Regions from separate parts of the Barrientosiimonas humi genome, predicted to be linked through region 1. Evidence: riboswitches for the same ligand, from Rfam matches in the RefSeq annotation. Region 1 holds a riboswitch; the other holds the start of a gene.
What was found. Region 1 has a riboswitch for thiamine pyrophosphate ahead of FB554_RS15465 (MFS transporter). Riboswitches for the same ligand answer to the same signal wherever they lie in the genome.

Region 1 (5,754 bases):
GTGAGCTGTGCCTCGACCTGTCGGCCCACCCGCTGCCGCTGATGACCGGGTACCAGGGCGACGAGGAGCGCAACGCCGAGGCAATGGCCGGCGGTTTCTACCACACCGGCGACGTGGCGACGCTCGACGCGAACGGGTCGATCACGTACGTCGGGCGCACCGACGACGTGTTCAAGGCCAGCGACTACAAGATCAGTCCGTTCGAGCTGGAGTCGGTGCTGATCGAGCACGTGGCGGTGGCCGAGGCGGCCGTCGTGCCCGCACCCGACTCGGTGCGCCTGGCCGTGCCGAAGGCGTACGTCGCGGTCGCCTCCGGTCACGAGCCGGACGCCGCGACGGCCGAGTCGATCCTGCGGCACGCCCGCGAGCGGCTGGCGCCGTGGCAGCGGGTGCGGCGCATCGAGTTCTTCGAGCTGCCGAAGACCATCAGCGGCAAGATCCGCCGCGTCGAGCTGCGCCAGCGCGAGGCCGACAACCCTTCCGACGAGCCCCGCGAGAACGGACTCATCGGCGACGGTCGGGAGTGGCGCGACGACGAGTTCGGACTGCGCGGCTGACCCGACCGCTCGCCCGGATCAGCCCGGTGAGGGGTCAGGCGAGCGGGGCGCGACGGTCGGGCTCGGGGCCGGCCAGCGCACCCACCACCAGCAGCAGCGCGGCGACCACGAGCACCAGCCGCACCGCGACCTCGGCGCCCAGCGCCTCCTGCAGCGGCGGCAGCCAGAACGGGTAGAGCGCCGGCAGCACGATCGACAGCGAGTAGCCCACGCCGTAGCCGCTGGAGCGCACCTGCGCGGGGAACCGCTCGGCGAGATAGGCGCCGACGGGCCCGTACGCCGTCACGGTCACCACCTGCAGGGCGGCGGCGCCGAGCACCACCACGGCGAGCGACCGCGACGCCCCGGTGAGCGCGTGCGCGAGCGGGGCGAGCAGCACGGCCGCCGCCCCGAACGCCACGAAGAACGCCCGTCGACCGGTGCGCTGCGACAGCTCGCCCGCGGCGAGCATCGTCACCGCCGACACCAGCGTCGCGATCAGCATGACGAACGGCACCGTGGCGGGGTCGAGCGCGGTGGACGCGCGCAGCTCACCGGTCAGCACCGGCACGGCCATCTGGGTGAACAGCCACAGCCCGGTCATCAGCACGAAGACCTGCCACAGCTGCCGGCGCCACTGCCCGATCACGATGTCCCGCAACGGGTTCGGGCGTCGCTCGGCCCGCTTCCAGGCCGGCGCGTCGGAGACCCCGCGGCGGTAGTAGAGCAGCATCGCGGCCGCCAGCAGAGCACCCACGGCGAACGGGACGCGCCAGGCCCAGTCGGCGTACGCGTCGACGCCGAGCACCTCGACGAGCGTCAGTGTTAGCGCGGCGATCGAGGCGTTGGCCAGCGGCGACATCGCCATGACGGCGCCGCTCAGGCCGCCGCGCCGCTCAGGCCGCGACCACTCCATCGCCAGTGGGATGGCCGCGGTGTACTCACCTCCCAGGAAGATGCCGCCGAGGAACCGTAGCGCCACGAACGCCCAGAGCGTCGCCGCCCCGAGCGTGGTGTGCCCCGGCACCAGCGCGATCGCCGCCGTGGTCGCCGCGATGCCCGCGATCGCGATGCGGGTCGTGCTGGTGCGGCCGCGGCGGTCGGCGACCGCGCCGAAGATCGCGGCGCCCAGCGGCCGGCCGAGCAGCGTGGCCACGAACACCAGGCCCGTCTGGGCCGCGGTGCTGCCCGGCCCGAGCACCCGGTCGCTGACCGGGGCGAGGGCGATCACGGGCAGGAAGATGTCGACCTGGTCGACGTAGTTGCCGAGCATCCCGCCGCGGGTCGCCCGCCTCCGGGCAGGGCTGTCCGGCGTGAATCTCGTTCTGGCAGAACCGATCTGCGACACGGCAGACGACGGCATCGGAGTCTCCCTTCGGCGGCATGACCCGCATCAGGTGTGACGGTCGGCGCGGCAGCAGCGCCCTCTCAGCCCCTCCTGGGACTCCCGCGATGGATGTGCGAAGTGACCACCAGCGTACGACCCGACAGGAGTGCCCTAGGAACGCGCCGTACGGTGGACGGCGGCTTTCGGGCCCCCAAGTCCAGAATCGAAAGGCAAGTGACCTGAGCATGTCGGCCACCCCCACCGACACCGGGGCGACTCCCGCCGAGAAGACCTTCCTCGGCCACCCGCGCGGACTCGCGACCCTCTTCAACGTCGAGCTGTGGGAGCGCTTCTCCTACTACGGGATGCGCGCCATCCTGCTCTACTACCTCGTCGACACGGCCGCGAACGGCGGGCTGGGGCTCGACGACACGTTGGGCGAGGCGGTGGTCGCGACGTACGGCGCCGCGGTCTACCTGCTGTCGATCATCGGCGGCTGGCTCGCCGACCGGATGATCGGCGCGCGCCGGTCCGTGCTCTACGGCGGCCTCATCATCATGGCCGGCCACCTGTCGCTGGCCGTCCCCGGCGCCGGCTTCTCCTGGCTCGGCATCGCACTCGTCGCCCTCGGCACCGGTCTGCTGAAGCCGAACGTGTCCACCATGGTCGGGCACCTCTACACCGACCGCGACCCGCGCCGCGACGCCGGCTTCTCGATCTTCTACGTCTCCATCAACATCGGCGCGTTCTTCGCCCCGTTCGTGGTGGCCTTCCTGCGCAACCGCTGGGGCTACCACGCCGGCTTCTCCGCGGCAGCCGTCGGCATGGGCATCGCGCTGGTGCTCTACTACCTCGGCCGCAAGCGGCTGGACCCCGACAGCGACAAGGCTCCGAACCCCGTCGACGACACGGCGCGGCGCCGCGCCGGGCTGATCGGACTCGGCGTCGTCGGCGGTGTCGCGGTGCTCATCGGCCTGCTCCGCGTCGTGCGCGGTGGCTATGCCGCCGCCGTCATCGACACGGTGGCGCTGCTGTCGGTCGCCGCCTCGGTCACGTACTTCGTCGTGATGTTCCGCAGCAAGCGAGTCACCCCGACCGAGCGACGCCACCTGCGGGCCTACCTCCCGATGTGGATCGCCGCGGTGCTGTTCTGGATGATCTTCGAGCAGGCCGCGACCAAGATGGCGACCTTCGCCGCGCGGCGCACCGACCTGGACTCGCTGGGCTTCCGCTTCGAGGAGGAGTGGTTCCAGTCGATCAACCCGATCACCATCACCCTCCTCGCACCGCTGTTCGGTCTGCTGTGGCTGGCCCGCTCCGGCAAGTTCCCGAGCACGCCGATGAAGTTCGCGATGGGTGTGGCCATCGCGGGAATCTCGTTCGTGCTGCTGGGAATCGCCGCGAACTACTACGAGGGTCCGACCGCCCCGGTGTGGGTGCTCGGCGGCGTGTTCGTCGTGCAGACGCTCGGTGAGCTGTGCCTGTCGCCGGTCGGTCTCTCGGCCACGACGGTGCTGGCCCCGAAGGCGTTCGCGTCGCAGGCGATGGCGCTGTGGTTCCTGTCGTCGGCGACCGGTCAGTCGATCGCCGCGCAGGCCATCCGGCTCACCGAGGACACCCCCGACGCGCAGTTCTTCACGGTTCTCGGCGTCATCGCCGTCGCGTTCGGTGTGGTGCTCGCGCTGCTGTCGCCGTGGGCGCACCGGCAGATCGCCGACGCCGAGCCCGAGGTGGCCAGGTAGGGCGGTCGCCGGGGTCTCGATACGCGCTCGTTCCTCGCGCTACTCGACCGGCTCGAGCGCTGCGGCCATGCGGTCGACGGCGGCGGTGATCACCTCGGGCGAGGTGCCGAGGTTGAAGCGCACCCACCCGGCGCCCTGGTCGGGGTCGTACCAGGTGCCCGCGCTGACGATCACGCCCCCGCGCCGGAACGTCGCGACCGGGTCGTCGACGCCCAGCCCCCGGCAGTCGAGCCAGGCGAGGAAGGTCGCCTGGCTCGGCACCGGGCGTACGTCGGGGAGACGCTGCGCGAGCAGCTCACCCAGCAGCCGGCGCCGGTCGGCCAGCTCGCCGAGCAGCTGGTCGAGCCACGGCCCGCCGTGGTCGTACGCCGCGGTCGCCGCGATCACCCCGAGGTGGTTGGCGCCGTGAGTCAGCACCTCAGGCAGCGCCGCGAGACGCTCCTTGGCGTCGGGCCCGGCGAACGCCAGCGCCGCCTTGATCCCGGCCAGGTTGAACGCCTTCGACCCGCTCATCAGGGCGACGCCGCGGGCGGCCTCGGGCAGACTCAGATACGGCGTGTACGTCGTCCCCGGCTGCACGAGCGGCGCGTGAATCTCGTCCGACAGCACCAGGATCCGGCGTTCGTCGGCCAGCCGCGCGAGCGCCCGCAGCTCGTCGGCGGTGTGCACCGTGCCGGTCGGGTTCTGCGGGTTGCACAGCACGTATGCCCCGCCCGGCCCGGCCTCGACGAACGCCCGGTCGAGCGCGTCGAGGTCGAGCCGCAGGTCGGCGCCGAGCGGAGCCTTCACCAGGCGCCGACCGGTGGCGGCGACGAAGCCGTAGAACGAGTCGTAGCACGGCGGGCTCAGCACCACGCCCGCCTCGCGGGGCACGTTGTGCACGAGCAGCGCCTCGATCCCCGACATCACGTCGGGCACGCTCATCGCCGCGCCGGGGTCGGGCGACCAGTCCCACCGCCGCTTCGCGAAATCCATTGCGGCACGGACGTATTCGGCCGTCCACGCATACCCCGTGTCGCCGCGGCCGAGCGCCGACGTGACCGCCTCGACCACCGGCGGGCAGGGCCGCGCATCCATCTCGGCGACCCACACGGGGATGGCCTCGTGGCCGTACGCCTGCCACTTCACGCTGGTCCGGGTGCGGCGCAGCTCGTCGAGCGAGGCGCCCAGGATGGGTTCGGTCTGACTCACCGCCCCATGCTCCCCCACGACCCCGCTCGACGCACCGGCCTTCGGTGATAGCCAGCGCCGACCGGCGTAGGTGACGACTCACCGGCTCGAGTGGTCACTTGTGGCGGGTGCGCGACGGTCGACACCCACCACAAGTGACCACTCAGTCGCGCGGCGACTCCGCCAGCCGTCCCCACCGCCCAAAGATCTCCTCGTGTTCGCCCGCAGGTCGCCCGGACCGGGCCACAGTGGGGCTCATGACCCGTCGCACCCGCCGTACGTCGCTCCTCACCGCCCTCGTCGGTGTCGCCCTGGCCGGTTCGGTCGGCCTCGCCGCCCCGGCCGCCACCGCCAAGCCCGGCGACAGCGCCAAGCCGCAGGGCAGCGCCAAGCCTGACCGCGCCAAGCCCGGGAGCAACGCCCCCGACCGCACCCTGCGCGTGGCCCAGTTCAACGCCTCGCTCAACCGCTCCGCCGAGGGCCAGCTCGTGCGCGACCTGTCGACGCCGGACAACGAGCAGGCGCGCAACGTGGCCGAGACCATCCAGCGCACCGACCCCGACGTCGTCCTCATCAACGAGTTCGACTACGTCCCGGGCAACGTCGCGGTCGACCTGTTCCGCGACAACTACCTCGAGCGCGGGCAGCGCGGCGCGGACCCGGTGACCTACCCCTACGCCTACACCGCCCCGGTCAACACCGGCGTGCCGAGCGGCATGGACCTCGACAACGACGGCACCGTCGGCGGCCCGAACGACGCGTTCGGGTTCGGCGAGTTCCCGGGGCAGTACGGCATGGTCGTCTACAGCAAGTACCCCATCGACACCGCGCGGGTGCGCACCTTCCAGAACTTCCTTTGGAAGGACATGCCGGGCGCGCGACTGCCCGACGACCCGGCCACGCCCGAGCCGAACGACTGGTTCTCCCCCGAGGAGCTGGAGCGCGTACGGCTGTCGAGCAAGTCGCACTGGGACGTCCC
Region 2 (5,754 bases), 1.2 Mb from region 1:
TCCCCAAGATCATCACCTGGGGCCCGCTCGGCGAGGGGCTGCTGACCAACGAGACCTGGGCGTGGACCGGCCTGGTCCTGGTCACCGTGTGGGCGTCGTTCCCGGGCACGGTGATCATCTACCTCGCCGGGCTGTCCTCGATCGGCTCCGACGTCTACGAGGCGGGCGAGCTCGACGGCGCCACCGAGCTCGGCAAGTTCCGCCACCTGACGCTGCCGCTGCTGGCGCCGTTCGTCGTGATCAACACGGTGCTCGGGCTGAAGAACCTGCTGAACGCCTACGACATCATCGTCGGCCTCACCGGCGGCGGCCCGAGCGGCGCCACCACCTCGATCGCGATGAGCATCGTGCGCACCGTCGAGGCCAGCGACATCGCCTACGGCACGGCCAACGCCATGGTCTTCTTCCTGGTCACCGTCGTGCTGTCGCTGCTGCAGCTGGGCGTCGTCAAGCTGATGGGAGACAAGAGATGACCACCACGCTGGAGCGTCCCGACCACGCGCGGACCGAGCCGCCGCCGCTCGCCCCGCCACGGCCGTACCGCCTGCTGCCGACGACGGTCCTTGCGATCGGGTCGCTGGTGGTGCTCGTCCCGCTCTACTTCGTGCTCGCCATGGCGCTGAAGTCCGGCGCCAACAGCGACGCCGGCGCGGGCTTCGCGCTGCCGACCGACCCGGCGTTCGGCAACTTCGCCACCGCCTGGGAGCTGGTCAACGCGCCGCGGGCCTTCGGCTGGAGCGTGTTCATCAGCGCGATCGCGGTCGCCGGCAACATCTTCCTGCCGTCGATGTTCGCCTGGGCGGTGGTGCGCAACTGGGAGTTCCGCTTCTTCCGGCTGTGCTTCATCAGCCTGCTCGGCGCGATGTTCATCCCGTTCGTCGTGCTCGTGCTGCCGCAGATCAAGCTCATGTCGGCGCTCGGCCTGGACAACCCGCTCGGCGTGGCGATCCTGCACATCATGTTCGGGCTGTCGTTCAACTCGTTGCTGTTCGCGGCCTACATCCGCAACCTGCCCGAGGAGCTGGAGGAGAGCGCGGCGCTGGACGGCGCGACGCCCTTCCAGGTGTTCCGCAAGATCGTCTTCCCGCTGCTGCTGCCGATGGCCGCGACGGTCGGCATCTTCTCGTTCCTCGGCTCGTGGAACGACTACATGATGCCGTCGCTGATCATCTCCGACGTCGAGAAGCAGACCCTGCCGGTGGTGCAGGCGTCCTACCAGAACTCGCTGACGCTCGACATCAACGTGGCCTTCGCGTCGTACGCCCTCGCCATGATCCCCGCCGTCGTCGGCTATCTCGTCGGGCAGCGCTGGATCATCGCCGGCGTCATGCGCGGCGCCATCAAGTAGCCCCCTCCGACCGACCATGTCCGACCCGAAAGGAACGTGCCCGTCCATGACCGACACCCTCACCGCCCCCGCGCCGACCCCGCAGCGACCCCGCGACCGGGACTGGTGGCGCCAGGCCAGCGTCTACCAGATCTACCCGCGCAGCTTCGCCGACGCCAACGGTGACGGGATCGGCGACCTGCGCGGCATCATCGACCGCGTCCCCTACCTGCAGACGCTCGGCATCGACGCCGTGTGGCTGAGCCCGTTCTATCCCTCGGCGCTCGCCGACGGCGGGTACGACGTCGACGACTACCGCGACGTCGACCCCACCATCGGGACCCTGGAGGAGTTCGACGAGCTGGTCGCCGCGCTGCACGCAGCCGGGATCAAGGTCATCGTCGACATCGTCCCCAACCACACCAGCGACCGGCACGCCTGGTTCCAGGAGGCGCTGGCCGCGCCGAAGGGGTCGCCGGCCCGCGACCGCTACGTCATCCGCGACGGGCGCGGCCAGGACGGCGAGCTGCCGCCGTCGGACTGGGAGTCCGGCTTCGGTGGCCCCGCGTGGCACCCGATGGGCGACGGGCAGTGGTACCACCACTACTTCGCCCCCGAGCAGCCCGACCTCAACTGGGCCAACCAGGAGGTGCGCGAGGACTTCCTCACGACGCTGCGCTTCTGGAGCGACCGCGGGGTCGACGGGTTCCGGGTCGACGTCGCGCACGGGCTCGCCAAGGACCTGCCGGAGCAGCTGCCCACCCACGCCGAGCTGCTCGCGCTCGAGGCCGGCACCGGCGAGCACCCGATGTGGGACCGCGACGAGGTGCACGAGATCTACGCCGACTGGCGGCAGGTGCTGAACAGCTACGACCCGCCGCGCACGGCCGTGGCCGAGGCGTGGGTCGCCACGCCGGAGCGACGGGCGCGCTACGCCAGCCCGCAGGGGCTGGGCCAGGCGTTCAACTTCGACCTGCTCGAGGCCGACTTCGACGCCACGGCCTTCCGCGAGGTCGTCACCGACAACCTGGCCCAGGCGGCGGCCTCGGGCTCGTCGACCACGTGGGTGCTGTCCAACCACGACGTGGTGCGCCACCCCACTCGTTACGCGCTGCAGGGCAAGGACACCGCGGCCAGCGCCGACGTGATGGTCCGCTTCGCGAACGAGTGGCTGCGCTCGGGCGGGACCACGCCGGCCATCGACCCGCAGGTCGGGGCGCGCCGGGCCCGCGCGGCGACCGCGTTCATGCTCGCGCTGCCCGGCTCGGCCTACCTCTACCAGGGCGAGGAGCTCGGGCTCGAAGAGGTCGCGGCCATCCCGCAGGACCGGCGCCAGGACCCGACCTTCCTGCGCACCGGCGGCGAGCAGATCGGCCGCGACGGCTGCCGGGTGCCGCTGCCGTGGTCGACCACCGGCCCGTCGTACGGCTTCGGCAGCTCGGCCGCGCACCTGCCCCAGCCGGAGTCGTTCGGGGCGGTCTCCGTGGAGGCCCAGTCGGGCGACCCGGAGGCTCCGCTGGAGCTCTACCGCCGCGCCCTGGCGCTGCGGGCGCAGCTGCAGACCGACGAGGAGCTCACCTGGGAGCCCGCGCCCGAGGGCGTGCTGCACTTCTCGCGCCCCGGCGGCTGGCACGTGGTGACGACCTTCGGCACCGAGCCGGCCGAGCTCCCCGCGGGCGAGGTGGTGCTCACCACCCGTCCGCTCGTCGACGGCCGGCTGCCGGGCGAGGCGACCGCCTGGGTGCGCACCGCGGTCTGAGCGGTGGGACGACCACCCGGGGGTGAGGCGCAGGCCGCACCCCCGGGTTAGGGTCGAGGACACACGACGCGGGGTGCTGTGCCCGGGACGGAGAGGCGAGAGCCTCGGCTCGGCACGGCTGAGATCACACCCGTCGCACCTGATCTAGGTCGTACTAGCGAAGGGACGTCAACGATGTCGACCACCCAGTCCGAGCCCACCACGACCCGCGCGGACGTCGGCCCAGCCGACCTCGCCGAGGCGCTCGCCGCGCTGCGCGAGCGGGCTCCGCTCGTGCAGTGCCTCACCAACTCCGTCGTCACCGGCTGGACCGCCAACGTGCTGCTCGCCGTCGGCGCCGCGCCGGCGATGGTGGACAACCCGCGCGAGGCCGGCGACTTCGCCGCGGTCGCCGACGGGGTGCTGATCAACGTCGGCACGCTGACCGAGTCGACCGCCGAGGCGATGAAGGTGGCGGCCAGGGCCGCCGACGAGGCGGGCACCCCCTGGGTGCTCGACCCGGTCGCGGTGGGCTCGCTGCGCTGGCGCACGTCGCTGGTGCACGAGCTGCTGTCGTCGGGGAAGCCCGCCATCGTCCGCGGCAACGCCAGCGAGGTGCTCGCGGTGGCCGGCGGGGGAGGCGGCCGCGGGGTCGACTCGCTCGACGCCCCGGAGCAGGCGACCCTGCCCGCGCGCGGCCTGTCGCTGTCCGGCCCGGTCGTCGCGGTCAGCGGCGCCGTCGACCACATCGTCCACGAGGACCGGCTCGTGCGCGTGCGCACGGCAACGAGCTGATGACCAGGGTCACCGGAGTGGGCTGCGCGCTGGGTGCGCTGATGTCGGCGTACGCCGGTGTCACCGACGACCCGTTCGTCGCCGCCGTCGCGGCGACCGCGACGCTCACCGTCGCCGCTGACGTCGCAGCCGAATCCGCAAGCGGTCCAGGGTCGTTCGCGGTCAACCTGCTCGACGAGCTCAGCGCGCTCGAGCCCGACGCGCTCGCTGACCGCGTGGTGCTGGCGTGAGCGGGCGCGGGATCCCGGACCTGTCGCTGTATCTGGTCACGAGCAGCGAGCTGACCGGTCGCGGGCGGCTCGTCGACACCGTCGTGGCGGCGACGACCGGGGGAGTGTCGCTCGTGCAGCTGCGTGAGCCCGACGCGTCCGACGCCGACGTCGTGGCCCTCGGCCGCGACCTGGTCGCGGCGCTCGCCCCGACCGGGGTGCCGCTGCTGATCAACGACCGGGTGCACCTGGTCGAGGAGATCGGCGCGGCGGGGGCGCACGTCGGTCAGGACGACCTCGACCCGGTCAAGGCGCGCGAGCTGATCGGCCCCGACCGGTGGCTCGGGCAGTCGGTGCAGACCGTCGAGCAGGCCCGTGCCGCAGCGGAATCGGGCGAGGTCGACTACCTCGGCATCGGCCCGGCCTGGCCGACGGCCACCAAGCAGGTGACGGTGCCGCCGCTGCTGCCCGCGGGGGTGCGCACGATCGCCCACGCCACCGAGCTGCCGAGCGTGGCGATCGGGGGGATCGGGGTCGACGAGGTCCCGCAGCTGCGCACGTCGGGCATCTCCGGCGTCGCGGTGGTCAGCGCGATCTGCGGCCGCCTCGACCCGCGCGGCGAGGCGACCCGCCTGCGCGCGGCGTGGGAGACAGGGATCGCGCTATGAGCGGCGAGGAGCCCGCAGCGCAGGGTGCGGGCGAGGGACGAGCACGCGCCCGGAGCGGAGTGCGACCGAGCGCGACAGAAGGTATGAGCGGCGAGGAGCGCGCAGCGCAGGGTGCGGGCGAGGGTGGTTCGCGTCCACCGGTCGCGCTGACGATCGCGGGGAGCGACCCGTCGGGCGGCGCCGGGATCCAGGCCGACCTGAAGTCGTTCAGCGCGCTGGGCGCCTACGGCTGCGCGGTGCTGACCGCGCTCACGGCGCAGAGCACCCAGGGCGTGACGGGCGTGCACCCGGTGCCGCCGGAGTTCGTGCGCGAGCAGGTCGCGACGCTCGTCGACGACGTGCGGCTGGACGCCGCCAAGATCGGGATGCTGGCCAGCGCGCCGATCGTCGAGGCCGTGACGGCGGCGGTCGACGACCTGCTCGACTGCCCGGTCGTGCTCGACCCGGTCATGGTGTCCACGAGCGGGAGCCGGCTGCTCGACGACGACGCGGTCGATGCCGTACGCCGTCTGGCACCGCACACCGACCTGGTCACCCCGAACCTGCACGAGGCGGCGGTCCTGCTCGGCGCCGAGGTCGCCGAGTCGCTGGAAGACCAGCAGCGACAGGCGGATTCGCTGCTCGAGCTCGGCATCCCGCGGGTGCTGGTGAAGGGCGGTCACGGGTCGGGTCCGGAGGCGGTCGACGTCTACGCCGATTCCGACGGGCAGCACGTGCTGCGCCAGCCGCGGGTCGACACCCCGCACACGCACGGCACCGGGTGCACGCTCTCGGCCTCGATCGCGGCGCTGCTGCCGCAGCGCGACGGCGACTGGGTGCGGGCGGTCACCGACGCGCGCGCCTACCTCACGGCAGGGCTCGAGGCCGGGCGCGACCTGCAGATCGGTCACGGCTCCGGGCCGGTGCACCACTTCCACCAGTGGTGGTGAGGGCGGGGTCTCGATACGCCGCTCGTTCCTCGCGGCTACTCGACCGGCTTGGTGGGCCTCGCGGTTACTCGACCGGCTTGGTGGGTCT

Region 2: it holds a riboswitch for thiamine pyrophosphate, as region 1 does, so the genes downstream of both, thiM (hydroxyethylthiazole kinase) here and FB554_RS15465 (MFS transporter) in region 1, are expected to answer to the same signal.

The regions. Positions count from the first base shown of each region.
Region 1 is NZ_VFOK01000001.1:3,323,955-3,329,708, reverse strand. It holds gene FB554_RS15470 (AMP-binding protein) at 1-557, shown strand, start outside; gene FB554_RS15465 (MFS transporter) at 592-1,809, opposite strand; TPP riboswitch at 1,890-1,997, opposite strand; gene FB554_RS15460 (peptide MFS transporter) at 2,109-3,605, shown strand; gene FB554_RS15455 (MalY/PatB family protein) at 3,645-4,796, opposite strand; gene FB554_RS15450 (endonuclease/exonuclease/phosphatase family protein) at 5,033-5,754, shown strand, end outside.
Region 2 is NZ_VFOK01000001.1:2,135,882-2,141,635, reverse strand. It holds gene FB554_RS10035 (carbohydrate ABC transporter permease) at 1-473, shown strand, start outside; gene FB554_RS10030 (carbohydrate ABC transporter permease) at 470-1,348, shown strand; gene FB554_RS10025 (glycoside hydrolase family 13 protein) at 1,395-3,086, shown strand; TPP riboswitch at 3,146-3,269, shown strand; partial or broken gene thiM (hydroxyethylthiazole kinase) at 3,261-4,090, shown strand; gene thiE (thiamine phosphate synthase) at 4,087-4,737, shown strand; gene thiD (bifunctional hydroxymethylpyrimidine kinase/phosphomethylpyrimidine kinase) at 4,821-5,666, shown strand.